Actinomadura rubteroloni: one gene and its partner. The main gene of each other region encodes a partner of the protein of the gene in region 2 in a complex. Links are inferred from orthologs where the notes say so. Each region holds a gene or a part of one and is shown on either strand. Other genes may lie near its edges.

Region 1 (16,842 bases), 730 kb from region 2 along the record:
CGGTCGCGGGCGTCCAGCCCGTCCCGGTCGAGACGGGCGAGCAGTTCGGGGCGGTGCCGGGCGGTGCGGCGCAGCGCCTCGTCCCGCCGCCAGCGCGCGATGGCGCCGTGGTGGCCCGACAGCAGGACGTCCGGGACGGCGCGGTCCCGCCAGACGGGCGGCTTGGTGTAGACGGGCCCTTCGAGCAGCGACTCCATCGAGCCCGGCGCGAAGGAGTCGTCGGCGACGGACTCGGCGTTGCCGAGGACGCCGGGCAGCAGCCGTCCGATCGCCTCGACCATGACGAGCACGGCCACCTCCCCGCCCGCGAGGACGAAGTCGCCGAGGCTGACCTCGTCCACCCGCATCCGGGTGGCGGCGTCGGCGACGACGCGCGAGTCGATGCCCTCATAGCGCCCGCAGGCGAACAGCAGCCACGGCTCACCGGCGAGTTCGGCCGCGGTGGCCTGGGTGAACGGGCGTCCGCTGGGCGTCGGGACGACGAGCCGGGGCAGCTCCGGACCCGGCGCGACGGCGTCGAGCGCCGCACCCCACGGTTCGGGCTTCATCACCATGCCGGGACCGCCGCCGTAGGGCGTGTCGTCCACGGTCCGGTGCCGGTCGTGGGCCCACTGCCGCAGGTCGTGGACGGCGACGTCCAGCAGCCCGGCGCGGCGCGCCTTGCCGAGCAGGGAGATCTCCAGCGGCGCGAAGTACTCCGGGAAGATCGAGACGATGTCGAGTTTCATGGCCTTCCTCGCGCGCCGGCTCAGACCGCCCCGTCGTCCAGGAGGCCGGGCGGAGGGGTCACGACGACGCGTCCCGCGGTCAGGTCGACCTCGGGGACGAGCGCGGACACGAACGGGATCAGCGCGTCGTCGGCGCCGGGACGCCGGACGACCAGCAGATCCTGCCCGTGGTGCAGGACGTCGGTGACGGTGCCGACATCCGCGCCCGCGTCCGTGACGACCGCGAGCCCGACCAGATCACGGTCGTGGAACTCGTCGGGGTCGGACGGGGCGGGGATGTCGGCGGGGTCGACGACCAGCCACACGCCGCGCAGTTCCTCGGCGGCGGTGCGGTCGCCGACCCCGGCGAAGCGCAGGAGCAGGCGCCCTGAATGCGGGCGCACCTGGGCCACGGTGAGCGGCCCGGCGGTGGCGGGATCGGTCGCGATCACGGTGCCGACGGCGAACCGGAGATCCGGGTCGTCGGTCCGCACGTCGATCTGGACCTCGCCGCGCACACCGTGCGCGCGTCCGACCCGGCCGACGACGAGCCGCTCGCCGGACGGCCGGGGCGCGGCCCGGCGGGGCGCCACGGTCAGCGGACCTCGTTCACGTCGAGGAGGTCCACCCGCACGTACCGGCCCCCGGAAAGGGCGCTGATCACGGTGCGCAGGGCCTTGGCGGTGCGTCCGCTGCGGCCGATGACCTTGCCGAGGTCATCGGGGTGCACGCGCACCTCGAGGACCCGGCCGCCCCTGATGCGGCGGGCGCGGACCAGGACGTCGTCCGGGCTCTCCACGATCCCCCGCACCAGGTGCTCCAGCGCTTCTTCGAGCACGTCAGCCCTCGACTTCGCTACTGCCGTCGGCGGTCGCGGCCGGCTCGGCCGACTCGGCCTGCTTCGCCTCGGTCGGCTTCGGCTCGGTCTTCTTCGGCTCGGACTTCTTGCGGGTGCGCGGCGCGGGGGCCTCGCCCGCGTCGGTGCCCATGGACTCCTTGACGGCCGCCTCGAAGACGGCCTTCTTGTCCTGGCCCGGCTCGGCGACCTTGAGGGTGCCCTCGGCACCCGGCTCGCCCTTGAACTTCTGCCAGTCACCGGTGATCTTCAGCAGGTTGAGCACCGGCTCGGTCGGCTGCGCGCCGACGCCCAGCCAGTACTGCGCCCGCTCGGAGTCGATCCGGATGAGCGAGGGCTCCTGCTTGGGCTGGTAGAGCCCGATCTCCTCGATGGCGCGACCGTCCCGCTTGGTGCGGGCGTCGGCCACGACGATCCGGTACTGCGGGTTCCGGATCTTCCCCAGACGCTTGAGCTTGATCTTGACTGCCACGGGTGTGGTGTTCTCCAGACTTGGTACAGGTGCCCGATCCGGGCCAGGTGGGGAAACACCGGCGCCATGCGGGCAGAGGACTCCGGCTGCGCAGGACGAGAGAGGGCGCCTCGCGCTGATCCGGGATTTCCAGTGTCACATTCTGCCAGACGATCCGAGCGGCGGCGCAATCGCGCGGTCACGGCGGCGGCCCGGGCGTGGCGTCCGCCTCGCAATTCCGGAGGAAGCGGACGCCACGGCCGTCACTTCTTCTTGCGGCCCTGCAGCTTGCCGAGGTCGGGCATCGTGAAGCCGGGCGGAAGCTGGCCGCCGCCGAGCCCGGGGGGAAGCTGCCCGCCGCCGAGGCCGGGCGGAAGGCCCTGGGGGGCGCCGTCGGGCGCCCCGGCGGGCGTCTCGGCGCGCCCGGCGGCGCGCTTGCGCGGGTCGCCGCTGCGCTGCTTGCCCTTCTTCTTGGCCGCCTTGGCGGCCTGCTTGGCCTTGCGGCGGCCGGGTGTACCGGGCAGGCCCATGCCGCCCGCCATCTGCCGGACCATCTTCTGCGCGTCGAAGAACCGGGTGACCAGGCTGCTGACCTCGCCGACGCCGACGCCCGAGCCGCGCGCGATGCGCGCCCGCCGCGACCCGTTGATGATCTTGGGGTTGCTGCGCTCGTCCGGCGTCATCGAGCGGATGATCGCGGCGACGCGGTCGAGGTCCTTGTCGTCGATCTGGCTGATCTGGTCCCGGACCTGGCCCATGCCGGGCATCATCCCGAGCAGGTTCCCGATCGGCCCGAGCTTGCGGATCATCATCATCTGCTCGAGGAAGTCCTCCAGGGTGAAGTCCTCACCCGAGACGAACTTCGTGGACATCCGCTGCGCCTGCTCGGCGTCGAACGCCTGCTCGGCCTGCTCGATCAGGGTGAGGACGTCGCCCATGTCGAGGATGCGCCCGGCCATGCGGTCGGGGTGGAAGACGCTGAAGTCCTCCAGCTTCTCGCCGGTGGACGCGAACATGATCGGCCGGCCGGTGATGTGCCGTACCGACAGCGCCGCGCCGCCGCGCGCGTCGCCGTCGAGCTTGGTGAGGACGACGCCGTCGAAGCCGACGCCGTCCATGAACGCCTGGGCGGTGTTCACGGCGTCCTGGCCGACCATCGCGTCGACGACGAACAGCACCTCGTCGGGGCTGACGGCGTCGCGGATGTCGACGGCCTGCTGCATCATCTCGGCGTCGATGCCGAGGCGGCCCGCGGTGTCGATGACGACGACGTCGTGCAGGGCGCGGTTGGCGTGCTCGATGGAGCGGCGCGCCACGTCCACCGGGTCGCCGACGCCGCTGCCGGGCTCGGGCGCGAACACCGGCACCCCGGCGCGCTCGCCGACGACCTGGAGTTGCTGGACGGCGTTGGGCCGCTGGAGGTCGGCGGCGACGAGCAGCGGCGTGTGGTCGGCGGCCTTCAGCCAGCGGGCGAGCTTGCCGGCGAGGGTCGTCTTGCCCGCGCCCTGGAGGCCCGCGAGCATGATCACGGTCGGCGGGTTCTTGGCGTAGCGGATCTCGCGGGTCTCGCCGCCGAGGATGGTGACCAGTTCCTCGTTGACGATCTTGACGACCTGCTGCGCCGGGTTGAGCGCCTGCGAGACCTCGGCCCCGGCCGCCCGCTCCCTGATCCGGGCGATGAAGTCCTTGACGACGGGCAGCGCCACGTCGGCTTCGAGCAGCGCGACACGGATCTCGCGGGCCGTCGCGTTGATGTCGGCCTCGGAGAGCCGGCCCTTGCTGCGCAGCGACGAGAAGACCGTCGTCAACCGGTCGGAGAGCGTCTCGAACACGTGTCTGGACCCGTCCTTGGAAAGCTTCTGGGATCGCCCTTCAGACTATCGGGTCGCGCGCGCCGGTCGCCCGGTCGAAGATCGCCGGGTCAGCGCAGCGCCGTGAGGACGCGTTGCCGGACGTCGGAGAGCACGGCCGGGTCGGCGGGGGGCTTGCCGTCGCCGTCCACGACGTAGAAGACGTCCACGGCCTCGGCGCCGAGCGTGTCGACGCGCGCCGCGCGGACCTGGAGGCCGCACGCTCCGATGGCCTGGCCGACCCGCCACAGCAGGCCGGGACGGTCGTGCGCGCGGACCTCGATCACGGTGGCGACGGCCGAGGCGTCCTCCACGACCGTCACGCGGGGCGGCGCGACGGGCACGCCTGGACGGACCCGGACGGACCGGGCGCGGCGTTCGAGCCGTTCGGCGACGTCCAGCCGGTCGGCGAGCAGGCGGCGCAGGTCGGCCTCCAGCGCGGCGGGCTCGGGCGGCGTCCCGAACTCGGGCAGCGCGGTGAACTCCAGGACGGCCGTGCCGTGGTCGGGCACGGACGTGATGCGGGCGCCGCGGACGACGAGCCGGTGCAGCGCGAGCACGCCCGCGACGCGCCACAGCAGCCCCGGACGGTCCGGCGCCGCGATCGTGATCTCCGACCCGGCGATGCGGACGGCGGCCCCGTCGTGCCGGACGAGCGCGGGCCGGGGGGCGGGCGGCGGCGGCAGGACGTCGCCGGACAGGGCGGCGCGGACGCGGCGGGTCAGCTCGGCGATCTGCCCGGCCTTCCACGCGTTCCAGGCCGTCGGCCCGGTGGCCTTGGCGTCGGCGACGGCGAGCGCGGCGAGCAGGTCCAGCAGTTCGATCTCGCGCCCCGGGACGGTGGCGACGGCGGCGAGCACGGTCTCGATCGTCGCCGGATCGTCGATGTCGCGGCGCGTGGCGGTGTCGGGCAGCAGCAGGTGGTACCGGACGGCGGTCTCCAGCACGGCCACGTCCCCGGCGTCGAAGCCGAGGTCGGCGGCGATGTCGCGGGCCAGGGCCGCGCCCGTCACCGAGTGGTCGCCGGGCGAGCCCTTGCCGATGTCGTGCAGGAGCGCGCCGGCGAGCAGCAGGTCGGGCCGGGCGACCTCGCGGGTCAGCGCGGCGGCCCCGGCGGCGGCCTCGACCAGGTGGCGGTCCACGGTGTAGCGGTGGAAGGGGTTGCGCTGCGGACGGTTGCGGACGCGCTCCCATACCGGCAGCAGCCGCACGATGAGACCGGCCTGGTCGAGGTCCTCCCACACCGGGATCGCGGCGGGCCCGGCGCCGAGCAGCGCGACCAGGGCGTCGCGGGCGGCGGCGGGCCAGGGCGCGGCGGGCAGGGCGGCGTGCTCGGCGAGCCGGCCGACGGTGGCGGGCGCGAGCGGCAGCCCGGCGTGGGCCGCGCCGGCGGCGACGCGCAGGACGAGCGCGGGGTCGGCGAGGTCGGCGCCGCGCGCGAGGACGACCGCGCCGTCCTGCTCGACGGCGCCGTCGGCGACCGGGCGGCGCTCGGCGGGGGCCTTGCCCCGGCGGCGCGGCGCGAGGAACCGGTCCACGTGGTGCCAGAGGTGGTCGGAGGCGTGGACGACCGTCCGGGCGGCCTCGGCGGTGGCGCGCAGCAGCCGGTCGGCGTCGCCGAGCCCGAGCGCGGCGGCGACGGGGTTCTGCTCCTGGAGGACGAGCCGGTCGGCGGACCGCCCGGTCTGGTCGTGCAGGGCGTGCCGGACGTCCAGCAGCAGGTCGTGGGCGGCGCGGACGCGCGCGTCGGGCGCGGACGCCACCCAGGACGCGCCGACGGCCTGCATGACGTGGACGTCGCGCAGCCCGCCGTGCGCCTCCTTCAGGTCGGGTTCGAGGAGGAAGGCCAGCTCGCCCTGCGACTCCCAGCGCGTCCGGCACATCTCGCCCAGTTCGGCCAGGCGGGACCGGGCGTCGGCGCGCCAGTCGGCGAGGACGGCGGCGCGCAGTTCGTCGGCCAGCGCGTGCTCGCCCGCGACGCGGCGGGCCGACAGCAGCCCGAGCGCGGCCTTCATGTCGGCGCGGGCGACCTTGCGGGCCTCGGCGACGGTCCGCACCGAGTGGTCGAGGCGGAGCCCGGCGTCCCAGATCGGGTACCAGAGGCGGTCGGCGAGGGCGGCGACGTCGGACCGTCCCCGGTGGACGAGCACGAGGTCCAGGTCCCCGCCGGGGGTCAGCTCGCGGCGGCCGAGGCTGCCGACGGCGACGAGCGCGACGCCCTCGGGGACGCCGTCCCCGGCGGCCAGCAGGCCCGCGAGCCAGTCGTCCAGGTCCGCGCAGCGCTCGGCCCGCGCCGCCGCGAGGGCTGCGCGGGCCGAGTCGGGGGCCACTTCCACTACAGGGCTTCCGGGCCGGTCTCTCCGGTGCGGACGCGGACGATCGTGTCCACCGGGACCGCCCAGACCTTGCCGTCGCCGATCTTCTCGGTGCGGGCGGCCTTGACGATCACGTCGATGATCTCGTCGGCGTCGGCCTCGTCGACCAGCACCTCGACGCGGAGCTTGGGCACGAGGTCGACCTTGTACTCGGCGCCCCGGTAGACCTCGGTGTGGCCCTTCTGGCGGCCGAAGCCGCTGGCCTCGCTGACGGTGAGGCCCTTGACCCCGGCCGTCTCCAGGGCCGCCTTGACCTCGTCCAGCTTGAACGGCTTGATGACCGCCGTGATCAGCTTCACGCTTCCGCCTCCACCTTCGTCTGGTCGCTGCCGCTGCCGGCGAGCGTGCCGTGGGAAATCGCCGACCCGGCGTGGACGCTGCCGAAATCGTAGGCCGTCTCGGCGTGGGCGGCGCTGTCGATGCCGGAGATCTCGTCCTCGGCGTCGATCCGGAAGCCCATCGTGAGGTCGATGACCTTGGCGATGATGAACGTGACGACGAACGAGTAGACGATCGTGACGGCGACCGCGATCGCCTGCTTGCCGAGCAGTTCCAGCCCGCCGCCGGCGAACAGGCCCTTGGCGCCCGCCGGGTTGACGGCGGTGCTGCCGAGGAAGCCGATGAGCAGGGCGCCGATGATGCCGCCGACCATGTGGACGCCGACGACGTCGAGCGAGTCGTCGTAGCCGAGCTTGTACTTCAGGCTGACGGCGAAGGCGCAGACCGCGCCCGCGATCAGGCCGAGGACGAGCGCGCCGACCGGGGTGACGTAGGCGCAGGCCGGGGTGATCGCGACGAGCCCGGCGACGAAGCCGGACGCGATGCCGAGCGTCGTGGACGCGCCGTCGCGCAGCTTCTCCACCACGATCCAGCCGAAGCCCGCCGCGCAGGTGGCGACCATCGTGTTGATCAGCGCGACGCCCGCGATGTCGTTGGCCGCGAGGGCGGAGCCGGCGTTGAACCCGAACCAGCCGAAGAACAGCAGACCCGCGCCGAGGAGGACGAAGGGCAGGTTGTGCGGGCGCATCGGGTCCTTCGGCCAGCCGCGCCGCTTGCCGAGGACGAGCACGACCGCGAGGGCCGCGACGCCGGCGTTGATGTGGACGACCGTGCCGCCCGCGAAGTCGAGCGCCTTGACCTTGTCCATGATCCAGCCGCCGCCCCAGACCCAGTGGGCGATCGGCGCGTAGACGAGGGTGACCCAGACGAGGGAGAACACCACCCACGCGCCGAACTTGGTGCGGTCGGCGAGCGCGCCGCTGATCAGCGCGACCGTGATGATGGCGAAGGTCGCCTGGAACGCCACGAAGACGAGGCTCGGGATGCCGGTGCCGTCGTCGAGGGTGGCGGTCTTCTCCAGGCCGACGAGACCCCAGTCGTCGAGGCCGCCGATGAACTTGTTGGCGCCGCCGCCGTCGGAGAAGGCGATGGAGTAGCCGTAGACCACCCATGCCATGCCCACGACGGCGATGCTGACGAAGCTCATCATCATCATGTTGAGCACGCTCTTGGCTCGGCTCATCCCCCCGTAGAAGAACGCGAGCCCCGGGGTCATGAGCAGGACGAGCGCTGTGCTCGCCAACATCCAGGCAGTGTTGCCGCTGTCGATTTTCATCTCGGGGGCTGTCCCTCCTCGGCCACATGATTCTGTTGGCTCAGAGACTCCGGCCCAGCCGTTTCGCCAGGGGGGCGGCAATGTTTCGATGGTGTGAAACCACACCAGTGAGTGTTTCGACCGTGTTTCGGACGGATCACCGAACCAGTTGACGCTAGGGAACTTTGCCAGTGAGCGACGGTGTCAGGGCCCGGTTCCTCGTCTGCTCCTGACAAAAACACTCCGCCCGCGCGGTAACGCGCGGACGGAGTGTCAGGCCGTGCGGACGCTCAGTCGCCCAGGATCGCGTCCACGAAGGCTTCCGGTTCGAAGGGCGCGAGGTCGTCCGCGCCTTCGCCGAGGCCGACGAGTTTCACCGGGACGCCCAGCTCCCGCTGCACCTGGACGACGATGCCGCCCTTGGCGGTGCCGTCCAGCTTCGTGAGCACCACGCCCGTGACGTTCACCACTTCGGCGAACACCCGCGCCTGCTGCATCCCGTTCTGGCCGGTGGTGGCGTCCAGGACGAGCAGGATCTCGTCGATCGGGCTCTGCTTCTCGATGACCCGCTTGACCTTGCCCAGCTCGTCCATCAGGCCGGTCTTGGTGTGCAGACGGCCCGCGGTGTCCACGATGACCGTGTCGGTCTTGTCGTCGATGCCCCTCTTGACCGCGTCGAAGGCGACGCTGGCCGGGTCGGCGCCCTCCTCGCGCCGGACGACCGGGGCGCCGACCCGCGACCCCCACGTTTCGAGCTGGTCGGCGGCTGCGGCGCGGAAGGTGTCGGCGGCGCCGAGGACGACCGAGCGCCCGTCCCCGACCAGGACGCGCGCGAGCTTGCCGCAGGTCGTGGTCTTGCCGGTGCCGTTGACGCCGACGACGAGCACGACGGCGGGCCGGGTGCCGTGCGGCGCCGTTCGCACCGCGCGGTCCACGTCCGGGCCGATCTGCTTGACCAGCTCGTCCCGGAGCATGCCGCGCACCTCCTCGGGGGTGCGGGTGCCGAGCACCTGGACGCGGGTGCGCAGGTCCTCGGCGATCTGCCGGGACACCGCGACGCCCATGTCGGCGCCGATCAGCGTGTCCTCGATCTCCTCCCATGCCTCGTCGTCCAGGGTGTCGCGCGACAGCAGGCCGAGCAGCGCCTTGCCGAACGTGCCCTGGGAGCGGGCGAGCCGGGCGCGCAGCCGGACGAGCCGGCCCGCGCCGGGCGGCGGCTTCTCGATCTCCGGTTCGGGCCGGGCCGGCGGTACCGGCGGCGGCTTCTCGATGACCGGGGCGGCGGCGCGGCCGTCCCCGGTGGCGGCCTCCCCCGCCTCCGCGCGGGGCCGTTCCTCCGGTTCTACGGGTGGGCGCGGCCTGCGGCGCGCGGGACGCAGGAACATGACGCCGCCGACGACCACGATCAGGGCGGCGAGCACGGCGAAGAGGATGACGTATTCCATAGCCCGTCCAGTTTTCCAGACGGGCCGCGCTCGGCCGAACAGGAGCCGGTCGCGGCGCGGTCAGACGGCGTCGTGGTCGCGCAGCCGCTGGCTGATCACCTGGGTGACGCCGTCGCCGCGCATCGACACGCCGTACAGCGCGTCGGCGCCCTCCATCGTGCGCTTCTGGTGGGTGATCACGATGAGCTGGGACGACTCGCGCAGTTCCTCGAACACCGTGATGAGCCGCTGCGTGTTGGTGTCGTCCAGCGCGGCCTCGACCTCGTCCAGCACGTAGAACGGCGACGGACGGGCCTTGAACACCGCGACGAGGAACGCGATGGCCACCAGCGACCGCTCCCCGCCCGACAGCAGCGACAGCCGCTTCACCTTCTTGCCCGGCGGGCGCGCCGACACCTCGACGCCGGTGGCGAGCATGTCGTCGGGCTCGGTCAGCGACAGGCTGCCCTCGCCGCCGGGGAACAGCCGCGCGAAGATCCGGACGAACTCGCGCTCGGTGTCGGCGTAGGCGGAGCCGAACACCTCCTGGACGCGGTCGTCGACCTCCTTGACGACGTTCATCAGCTCCCGCCGCGTCTTCTTGAGGTCTTCGAGCTGCGTGGTGAGGAACGCGTGCCGTTCCTCCAGCGCGGCGAACTCCTCCAGCGCGAGCGGGTTGACCTTGCCGAGCTGGGTGAGCTGGCGTTCGGCGGTCTTGGCGCGCTTCTCCTGCACGGCCCGGTCGTAGGGCTGCGGCACGGCGTCGTCCGCCGCTTCGGGGCCGGGCGGGACGTCCTGGTCCGGCCCGTACTCGGCGACGAGCGCCTCCACCTCCAGCCCGAACTCCTCCAGCGCCCGCTGCTCGTACTGCTCCAGCCGCAGCCGCTGCTCGGCGCGCGCGACCTCGCTGCCGTGGACGACGTTGACGAGCCGTTCCAGCGTGCTCGACAGCTCCCGCACCTGGCCGCGCACGACGCGCAGCTCGGAGTCGCGGGCGGCGCGGGCGCGCTCGGCGTCCTCGCGCCGCGCGACGGCGTCGGCCAGCGACCGTTCGATGTGCTCCAGCGCGGTCAGCGCGCCCCGGTGGACGGCTGCGGCGAGTTTCGCCTGCTCCTCCCGGCGGGCGCGGCGGCGGGCGGCGCGCGACCGTTCCTCGCGCTCGCGGCGGGCGCCGTGCTCCAGCGCGTCCGCGCGCCCTGCGATGGCCTGCACGCGTTCCTCGGCGGTGCGGACGGTCAGCCGCGCCTCCATCTCCACCGACCGCAGCTCCTGGCAGCGGGCGTTCAGCTCGTCGCGCGCGGCGGTGTCGTCGTTCGCCTCGTCGGCGACCTCGGCGGCCTCCTCGGCCTCGGCCAGGCGCAGCGCCAGTTCCTCGGCGGCCTCGGTGTCGGCGGCGAGCGCGTCGGTGGCGGCGTCCAGCGACTTCGACAGCCGCTCGGTCTCGCCGAGCGCGGCCCGCGCGTCGGCCTCCAGCCGCGCGGCGCGGCGGGCCTCCTGCGCGACCTCCGCCTCGGCCGCGCGGACGCGGGCGCGCACCCGGTCCAGTTCGGCCTGCGCGTGGTTGACGCCGGTCTGCGCCTCGGCGGCGGCGGCCTGCGCGGCGTCCAGCGCGGCCTGCGCGTCCTGCTCGGCGGCGGCGGACGCGGCGAGCGCGGCGGCCGTCTCGACGGCGGCGGCCTCGGCGGCGGTGAGGTCGGCGGCGGTCTCGTCCAGGGTGGCGCGCATCTGGAGCAGGCCCTGCGCGCCGCCCGCCGCGCCGCCGCGCGCCCAGTGCGCGCCGACGAGGTCGCCGTCGCGGGTGACGGCGCGCAGCGCGGGAGCGCGCCGGATCAGCGCCGTCGCGGCGGCCAGGTCGTCGGCGACCGCGACGTCGCCGAGCAGGTGCCGCAGCGCGGGCCGGACGGCATCGGGGACGGTCACCGCGTCGATCACGTAGTCCACGCCGTCGATCCGGTCGGCGGCGGCGTCGGCTCCCCCGCCGACGAGCAGCCCGGCGCGGCCCGCGTCGCGGTCGCGCAGCAGCGCCAGCGCGGCCTCGGCGGTGTCCAGCGACCCGACGGCGACCGCCCCGGCCGCGTCGCCGAGCGCCGCCGCGACGGCCGTCTCGTAGCCGGGACGGACGGTCAGCAGCGCCGCGACCGTCCCGAGCACGCCGGGCAGCGACCCGTCGCCGGACGCCGCGAGCAGCGCCTCACCGCCGTCCGCCGCCGTCGCGAGCGTCAGGTTCAGCGCCTCGACGCGGGCCTGGAGCGCGGCGACGCGCTTCTGCGCGGCCTGGTCGGCGGAGCGGGCCGCCGTGACGGCCGCCCGCGCGTCCTGCACGCCCCGCCGGGGCGCCTCGACGGCGGCGCGGGCGGCCTCGGCGGCGTCCCGGGCGGCGGCGAGGGCGTCCTGCGCGGTCTCGTGCGCGGCGGCCAGCTCGGGATCGACGGCGGTCTCGGACGCGAACGCCGCGAACTCCTCCTGCGCGATCTCGGCGCGGCGCTCGGCCTCGGCGCGGGCGTCGGTGAGCCGTCCGATCTCGGCCTGCCCGGCCTGGGCCTTGCTGCGCAGCGCCTCGACGCGTCCGCGCAGCCGGGCCAGGCCCTCGCGCCGGTCGGCGGCGGCGCGGGCGGCGGCCTGGAGGCGGCGCTCCTCGGTCGTCAGGGCGTCCTCGGCGGCGGACCGTTCCCGGACGGCGCCGTCCAGCCCGTCCTGCGCCTCCTCCAGCGCGGCGCGCAGCATCTCCTCGCGCTCGCGGACCTCGGCGGCCTCGCGTTCCATGTCCTCGGGATCGCGGCCCCGGCGTTCCTCGGCACGGTCCTCGGCGGTGTTGCGGTGCCGCTCGGCGGCGAGGTCGGCGACGCCGCGCAGCCGCTCCTTCAGCGCCGACAGCCGGAACCACACGTCCTGGACCTGCGCGTACTGCGGCGCGGCCTCGGCCTCTTCCTCTTCGAGGAGGGCCTCGCGCTCCTGCGTCTCGGCGAGCGCCCGTTCGGTCTCGACGCGGCGCTCGCGGATCCGCGACTCGTCGGCGGCCTCCTGGTCGAGCTTCGTCCGCAGCGCGACGAGGTCGTCGGCGAGCAGCCGCGCGCGGGCGTCGCGCAGGTCCGCCTGGATCACGGCCGCGCGCCGCGCGATCTCCGCCTGCCGACCGAGCGGCTTGAGCTGGCGGCGCAGCTCGCCGGTGAGGTCGGTGACGCGGTTGAGGTTGGCCTGCATCGCGTCGAGCTTGCGGAGCGCCTTCTCCTTGCGCTTGCGGTGCTTGAGGACGCCCGCCGCCTCCTCGATCACCGCGCGCCGTCCCTCGGGCCCCGCGTGCAGCACCCGGTCGAGCTGGCCCTGCCCGATGATGACGTGCATCTCGCGGCCGATGCCCGAGTCCGACAGCAGCTCCTGGATGTCCAGCAGCCGGCAGGAGTCGCCGTTGATGGCGTACTCGCTCTGCCCCGACCGGAACATCAGCCGGCTGATCGTGACCTCGGAGTAGTCGATGGGCAGCGCGCCGTCGGAGTTGTCGATCGTCAGCACGACCTCCGCGCGGCCCAGCGGGGCGCGGTTGGCGGTGCCGGCGAAGATGACGTCCTCCATCTTGCCGCCGCGCAGCGACTTTGCGCCCTGCTCCCCCATCACCCAGGCGAGGGCGTCCACCACGTTGGACTTGCCCGATCCGTTGGGGCCGACGACGGCGGTGATGCCCGGCTCGAACCGCAGCGTGGTCGAGGACGCGAACGATTTGAATCCGCGCAGCGTCAGAGTCTTCAGGTACACGGCGCCGTCGACCTCCTCCCCGGGAACCCGTCGAACGATACCGGCGACGGGCCCCGGACACGGGCTTCGCCGACGCGACGTGCCGGGAACGGGGGACGTGGATGATCAGCAGACGGCTGGTGCTGGCCGGGCTCGGCGGCGCGGGCGGGCTCGCGGCGGCGGGCCTCGGCGGCGTCGGGCTCGTGGAGGCGCGCGTCCTGCCGGGCAGGGTCCGGCTCGACCGGGCGCTCGGACGCTGCGGGTCGTTGCCGCCCGTCCCGTCCGAGCAGGCGGACGTCCGCGAGGAACGCTGGCGGTCGGCCGCGCGCGGCACCGACGTCGCGATGACGGTCGTCACGCCGCGCGGGGTCCCGGCGCGCGGCCTGCCCGTCGTCGTCGCGCTGCACGGCGCGGGCGGCGACCACCGGGCCGTCCTCGTGCTGTGTCTGGACCGCTACCTCGCGCACGCCGTCGCGCACGGCACGCCCCCGTTCGCCGTTGTCGGCGTGGACGGCGGCGCGACGTACTGGCACCGCCGCGCGACCGGCGACGACCCGCTCGCGATGATCACCGGCGAGGTGCTGCCGCGGCTCGCCCGGCGCGGCCTGCGCACCGACCGGATCGGCCTGCTCGGCTGGTCGATGGGCGGCTACGGCGCGCTGCTGGCCGCCGAACGCCTCGGCGCCGGGCGTGTCGCCGCCGTCGCCGCGTCCTCGCCCGCGCTGTTCGCCTCGCTGGAGGCCGCGCGCGGCGCGAACCGCACCGCGTTCGACGACGCGGACGACTTCGCGCGCAACGACGTCTTCGCCGGACTGGACGCGCTGCGCCCGGTTCCGGCATGGATCGACTGCGGCACCAGCGACACGTTCGCCCCGCGCGCCGGCCGCCTGCGCGACCGGCTGCGGCCGAAACCCGCGGGCGGCCTGTTCGGCGGCTGCCACGACGGGCCGTACTGGATGCGCCGCGCCCCCGGCCACCTCGACTTCCTCGGTCGCCGGCTGGCCCGCGGCGTCTAACGGGCGGCCTGCCGTCCGGTGCGCGAACGGCAGGCGAACACGTGCATACAACGGGCAAACAAAAGGGACGCTCGCATAGCGGCGTCCCTGTCGTTGTTCTCGGTTCGGACGCTGATCAGGTCAGCGCCGGTTCACGGTCCTTCACCGTGAGCGACAGAACGTCGTCGCCGTTCGCCGTCGCAAGCGCGTCGTTCTCGTCCTGAAGCCGTACAAGCTCGGCTTCCAGATCCCGTACGCGCTGCTGAAGACGCCGCATCTCCGCGACCATCCGGGGGTCGGGACCGCCGACGTGGCCGAGTAGAGCCTTCGCCATGACTAAGGGTCCTCCACGCTGAGTAACCAGCAGGAATCGCGCCCGCAGAAGAGTTGTCGGTGCGCGTTTCATCTAGAGTCGCACCAGCGCGTGTCCGGGTCAAGATGGACATCACGGGCCGGTAACAACCTGTCTTCTCCAGTTTAGCAGGTTTAAACCGTGTCTCCCTACCCGATCACCTCTCCACGAAACCGGAGAGGCCCCCGCGCGGCTCCGACCAGCGGGATGCCGCTCCTTCGACGGTTCCAGGACGCCCGGGCGCGTCGGGCGCGGCGAGCACCGCCAGCAGCGCCTCGCACGCCGCGCGCGGGCCCTCGGCGATGACCTCGACGCGCCCGTCCCGCAGGTTGGACGCGCTGCCGACCAGGCCGAACTCCAGCGCCCGCGACCGCACCCACCAGCGGAAGCCCACGCCCTGCACGTGCCCGCGCACCCAGACGGTGAGCCGCGCCGCGTCGGTCGTCATCGGCGGTCCCTTCAGAACCGCGCCCGGCGCGGGAGCGGCTGGCAGACGGGGCAGGTGAAGGACGAACGGTTCATGAACGCGTCGCGGCGGATCGGTGCGCCGCACCGGCGGCACGGCTCCCCCTCGCGCCCGTAGGCCTCCAGCGAGCGGTCGAAGTAGCCGCTCTCGCCGTTGACGTTGACGTACAGCCGGTCGAACGAGGTGCCGCCCGCCGCGAGCGCCAGCGCCATGACCTCCCGCGCGCCCGCCAGCACCCGTTCGGACTCGGCGACCGTCAGCGTCTCGGTCGGCCGCGCCCCGTGCAGCTTCGCCCGCCACAGCGCCTCGTCGGCGTAGATGTTGCCGACGCCGCTGATGAGCGACTGGTCCAGCAGGGCGCGTTTGAGGCCGGTGCGGCGGCGGCGCAGGCGGCGGACGAACCCGGCGTCGTCGAACGCGTCCTCGATCGGGTCGGGCGCGATGTGCCGGATCGGTTCGGGAACGGTCTCGCCGGACGCGCCCGGGACCAGGTCGGCGACCAGGACGTGCCCGAACGTCCGCTGGTCCACGAAGCGCAGGTCCAGGCCGCCGTCGGCGAACGTCAGCCGGACCCGCAGGTGCTTCTCGCGCTCGCGGTCCGGCTCGCCGACCAGGAGCTGCCCGCTCATCCCGAGGTGGGCGAGCAGGGCCTCCGACGGCGCGGCGCCGTCCCCGGTGAACAGCGGCAGCCACAGGTACTTGCCGCGCCGCCGCACGTCCGCGACCTCGGCACCCGCGAGCCGTCCGGCGAAGTCGCCCGCGCCGGCGGTGTGGCGGCGCACGGCGCGCGGGTGCAGGACCTCGGCGGCGGCGACCGTCCGGCGCGCGACCCAGCGTTCCAGGCCGCGCCGGACGGTCTCGACCTCGGGCAGCTCAGGCATCGCCGGCGGCGGCGTCCGCGCCGGCGGCACGGCGGGCGGTGTCGGCGCGAATCGCCGTCCACGCCGCCTCGGCCGCGTGCTGCTCGGCCTCCTTCTTGCTGCGTCCCTCGCCCGTCCCGTAGGCGGTGCCGCCGACGCGCACCGACGCGCGGAACGTCTTCTGGTGGTCGGGGCCGCTCTCGGTGACGTGGTACTCCGGCACGCCCAGTTCCTCCACGGCCGTCAACTCCTGGAGCGAGGTCTTCCAGTCCAGGCCCGCGCCGAGCCCGGCCGACCGGGCGATGAGGCCGTCGAACAGGCGGTGGACGAGCGCGGCGGCCTCCTCCAGGCCCCGGTCCACGTAGACGGCGCCGATCAGCGCCTCCAGCGTGTCGGCGAGGATCGACGCCTTGTCGCGTCCGCCGGTGCCCTCCTCGCCGCGGCCGAGCCGGATGTGGGCGCCGACGCCGAGGGCGCGCGCCACCCCGGCGAGCGCCCGCATGTTGACGACGGCGGCGCGCAGCTTGGCGAGCTGCCCCTCGGGCAGGTCGGGATGGCCGCGGAACAGCGTGTCGGTGACGACGAGCCCGAGCACCGAGTCGCCGAGGAACTCCAGGCGCTCGTTGGTCGGCAGGCCGCCGTTCTCGTAGGCGTAGCTGCGGTGCGTCAGCGCGCGGTCCAGCAGCCCGGGGGTGACCGCGACGCCGAGCGCGCGGGTCAGTTCCGCCGTGTCGGCGGCATGGCCGGGTTTCCTCCCGCTCACGTGCCCTCCTCGGAGCAGCGGCGACCGCGGTCGCCGACGGGGCGCGTGACGGACGGAACACCCGGCGGTCTGGGAAGGTCCGCGGAGACGAGGTGCGCGCCGGTGGTGGAGCGGGCCCGGCGTGTACCACGGCTCCGGGCGCGGTCCCCGGAGACGGCCTTGGCACCGGCGTCAGCGCCGATGACGGACCGGACGGCGGGCGCCGTCCGGGACGGGCGCGGTCGCGGGGGACGGCCGGTGACCGTCCCCCGCGCTCGCGGCGTTCAGGACGACGGGCTGATGACCTGCCGCCGGTCGTAGGTGCCGCACGTGGCGCAGGCCGTGTGCGGCAGCTTCTTGTCACGGCACGTCGGGCACTCGACCAGGGTCGGCGCGACGGCCTTCCACTGCGAGCGCCGGTGGCGCGTGTTGCTGCGGGAC
Region 2 (2,768 bases):
GCGCAGCCTGCGGCCGAGGTCGCGCGGGATCGGCCCGTGGATCTCGGCGAGGTAGGTCTTGTCGACGCCGAATGACGGGTGCATCAGCCGGTGCGACAGCTCGCCGTCGTTGGTGAGCAGGATCAGGCCCTCGGTGTCGGTGTCGAGCCGTCCGACGTGGAACAGGCGCTCGGGGACCTCCACGTAGTCGGCGAGGGACTTGCGGCCCCGCTCGTCCGCCATCGTGCTCACCACGCCGCGCGGCTTGTTGATCATGTAGTACCGCATCTCGGCGCGCGTCTCGACCCGGCGGCCGTCCACATGGATCACCGCGCGCCGGGGGTCGACGCGCTCGCCGAACCGGAAGACCTTCTTGCCGTCGACCGTCACCCGGCCCTCGCCGATCAGCTCCTCGCAGTGCCGGCGGCTGCCGATCCCGGCGTCCGCCAGCACCTTCTGCAGCCGCACCTCCTGGACGTCCTCGTCGGCGCGGCCCTGGTTATCGCTCACGTGTCCTCAATTATCTCGTCCGGAAGGTCATCGGGAAGGTAGGGGGCGAGGTCGGGCAGCTCGTCCAGATCGCGCAGGCCCAGCCGCTCCAGAAAGTACCCGGTCGTCCGGTACAGGTGCGCCTGGCTCTCGGGGTCCTGCCCGACGTCCTCGATGAGGCCGCGCAGGGTCAGGGTGCGCATGACGCCGTCGCTGTTGACGCCCCGGATGGACGACACCCGCGCCCGGCTCACCGGCTGCCGGTAGGCCACGACCGCCAGCGTCTCCAGCGCCGCCTGCGTCAGCCGCGCCTGCTGCCCGTCGGTGACGAACCGCTCGACCACGGGCGCGCAGGCGTCCCGCGTGTAGAACCGCCAGCCGCCCGCGATCTCCCTCAAATCGAACCCCCGCCCGTCGGCGGTGTATTCCGCCGCCAGCTCGCGGAGCGTCGCGGTGATCTCGTGGACGGGCCGTTCCAGCAGGTGGGCGAGGTTCACGACCGGGACGGGCTCGTCCACGACGAGCAGGATCGCCTCGACCGACGCCCGCAGGCCCGGCCCCTCGGTCACGGATTCGGTCACGGTGTCGGTCATCCGCCGTCCTCCCCGGCCCCGGCCCCGTCCTCGCCGGGCGGCGGGCGGGTGCCCTCGTAGTCGTCGCCGACCTCGACGTCGCCGTCGTCGGCCCCGGTCCAGGTGACGTGGAGCGCGCCGAGCGGTTCGGCCTGCTCGAACGTCACGGCCGCCTCGCGGTACAGCTCCAGCAGCGCCAGGAACCGCGCGACGACCTCGAACGTGCCCTCGCAGTCCTCGGTGAGCACCGCGAAGGTCGTGCTCCGCAGCCGCCGCAGCAGCGCCACGACGATGGCGGCCTGCTCCTTGACGCTCGCCTTCGGCTGGTACATGTGCTCGACCGACACCGCGGGCGGCGCCTTCGGCGCGAGCGCCTTGGCGGCCAGCCGCGCGAACTGGTCCGGGCCGAGGCCGAGCAGCACCTCGGGCAGCAGGTTCGCGAACTTCGGCTCGATCGGGACCGTGCGCGGGAAGCGGCGGGCGGCGTCGGCCATCCGCGCCGCCAGATACCCGGCGACCTCCTTGTACGCCCGGTACTGGAGCAGCCGGGCGAACAGCAGGTCGCGGGCGGACAGCAGGGCGAGGTCGTCCTCGTCGTCCACCTCGCCGGACGGCAGCAGCCGCGCGGCCTTCAGGTCGAGCAGGGTCGCGGCGACGAGCAGGAAGTGGCTGGCCTGGTCGAGGTCCCAGTCCTTGCCGTGGGCGCGGATGTGGGCGATGAAGTCGTCGGTGACCTTGTGCAGGGAGACTTCGGTGATGTCCAGCTTGTGCTTGGCGATCAGGCCGAGCAGCAGGTCGAACGGCCCCTCGAAGTTGTCGAGGTGGACGCGGAACTTCCCGGCGCCCTCGGCGTCCTCCCCGGCGACGGCCGCCGTCGCTTCCCCGATGCTCACCGGTCCCATGTTCCCACGGCGCGGAACCGTCCGCGCCGACGCGCGCTCACTCGGCGGCGGACCACCGGTCGAGCACCTCGCGCGCCAGGCTGCGGTAGGCGTTGGCGCCCATCGAGTTGGGGTCGAAGAACGTGATCGGCTCGCCCGCGACGGTCGCGTCGGGGAACCGGACCGTCCGGTTGATGACGGTGTGGAACACCTTGTCGCCGAACGCCTCCACGATCCGGCTCAGCACCTCGCGGGTGTGGAGCGTCCGCGAGTCGTACATCGTGCCGAGGACGCCGTCGATGACCAGGCCGGGGTTGATGCGCCCCTGCACCTTGTCGATCGTCTCCATCAGCAGCGCGACACCGCGCATCGCGAAGTACTCGCACTCCAGCGGGATCAGCACGCCCTCGCTGGCGGCCAGCGCGTTCACCGTGAGCAGGCCGAGGGACGGCTGGCAGTCGATGAGGATGTAGTCGTAGTGCGGGACGGCCGACTTCAGCGCCCCCGCGAGGATGTACTCGCGCCCGACCTCGTGGACGAGCTGGACCTCGGCGCCCGACAGGTCGATGTTGCTCGGCAGCAGGTCCATGCCCTCGACGCCGGTCTCGATGACGACGTCGTCCCACTCGGTGTCGTGTTCGAGCAGCATGTTGTGGACCGTGACGTCGAGCTGACGCGGGTCGCCCTTGCCGAGCCCGACCGACAGCGCGCCCTGCGGGTCGAAGTCCACAAGCAGGATGCGCCGGCCGTACTCGGCGAGCGCCGCACCGAGGTTGATCGTGGTGGTGGTCTTGCCGACCCCGCCCTTCTGGTTGCAGATCGCGACGATCCGCGCGGGCCCGTGCTC

The links.
Region 1: the proteins of BTM25_RS12490 (region 2) and smc are in contact, whole or in part, in a crystal structure (PDB 3ZGX), measured with the Bacillus subtilis proteins. The link is inferred for Actinomadura rubteroloni from one-to-one orthologs.

What each region holds. Positions count from the first base shown.
Region 1 is NZ_MTBP01000002.1:958,624-975,465, forward strand. Bases 9,139-13,322 are described here. They hold smc (chromosome segregation protein SMC), read right to left. Parts: upstream 13,008-13,322; coding sequence 9,339-13,007; downstream 9,139-9,338. Other genes in these bases: ftsY (signal recognition particle-docking protein FtsY), read right to left, coding at 9,139-9,278; BTM25_RS15960 (alpha/beta hydrolase), read left to right, coding at 13,109-13,322. Also shown: tRNA (guanosine(37)-N1)-methyltransferase TrmD, read right to left, coding at 1-728; ribosome maturation factor RimM, read right to left, coding at 749-1,300; BTM25_RS15920 (RNA-binding protein), read right to left, coding at 1,303-1,545; rpsP (30S ribosomal protein S16), read right to left, coding at 1,547-2,035; ffh (signal recognition particle protein), read right to left, coding at 2,278-3,846; BTM25_RS15935 ([protein-PII] uridylyltransferase), read right to left, coding at 3,936-6,200; BTM25_RS15940 (P-II family nitrogen regulator), read right to left, coding at 6,200-6,538; BTM25_RS15945 (ammonium transporter), read right to left, coding at 6,535-7,854; more of ftsY, read right to left, coding at 8,124-9,138; more of BTM25_RS15960, read left to right, coding at 13,323-14,002; BTM25_RS15965 (hypothetical protein), read right to left, coding at 14,118-14,315; BTM25_RS15970 (acylphosphatase), read right to left, coding at 14,491-14,781; mutM (bifunctional DNA-formamidopyrimidine glycosylase/DNA-(apurinic or apyrimidinic site) lyase), read right to left, coding at 14,793-15,680; rnc (ribonuclease III), read right to left, coding at 15,673-16,422; rpmF (50S ribosomal protein L32), read right to left, coding at 16,686-16,842. UniProt on the Bacillus subtilis protein: Required for chromosome condensation and partitioning.
Region 2 is NZ_MTBP01000002.1:237,339-240,106, forward strand. It holds BTM25_RS12490 (segregation and condensation protein A), read right to left. Parts: upstream 1,943-2,768; coding sequence 1,058-1,942; downstream 1-1,057. Other genes in the region: BTM25_RS12480 (pseudouridine synthase), read right to left, coding at 1-489; scpB (SMC-Scp complex subunit ScpB), read right to left, coding at 486-1,061; BTM25_RS12495 (ParA family protein), read right to left, coding at 1,980-2,768. UniProt on the Bacillus subtilis protein: Participates in chromosomal partition during cell division. May act via the formation of a condensin-like complex containing Smc and ScpB that pull DNA away from mid-cell into both cell halves.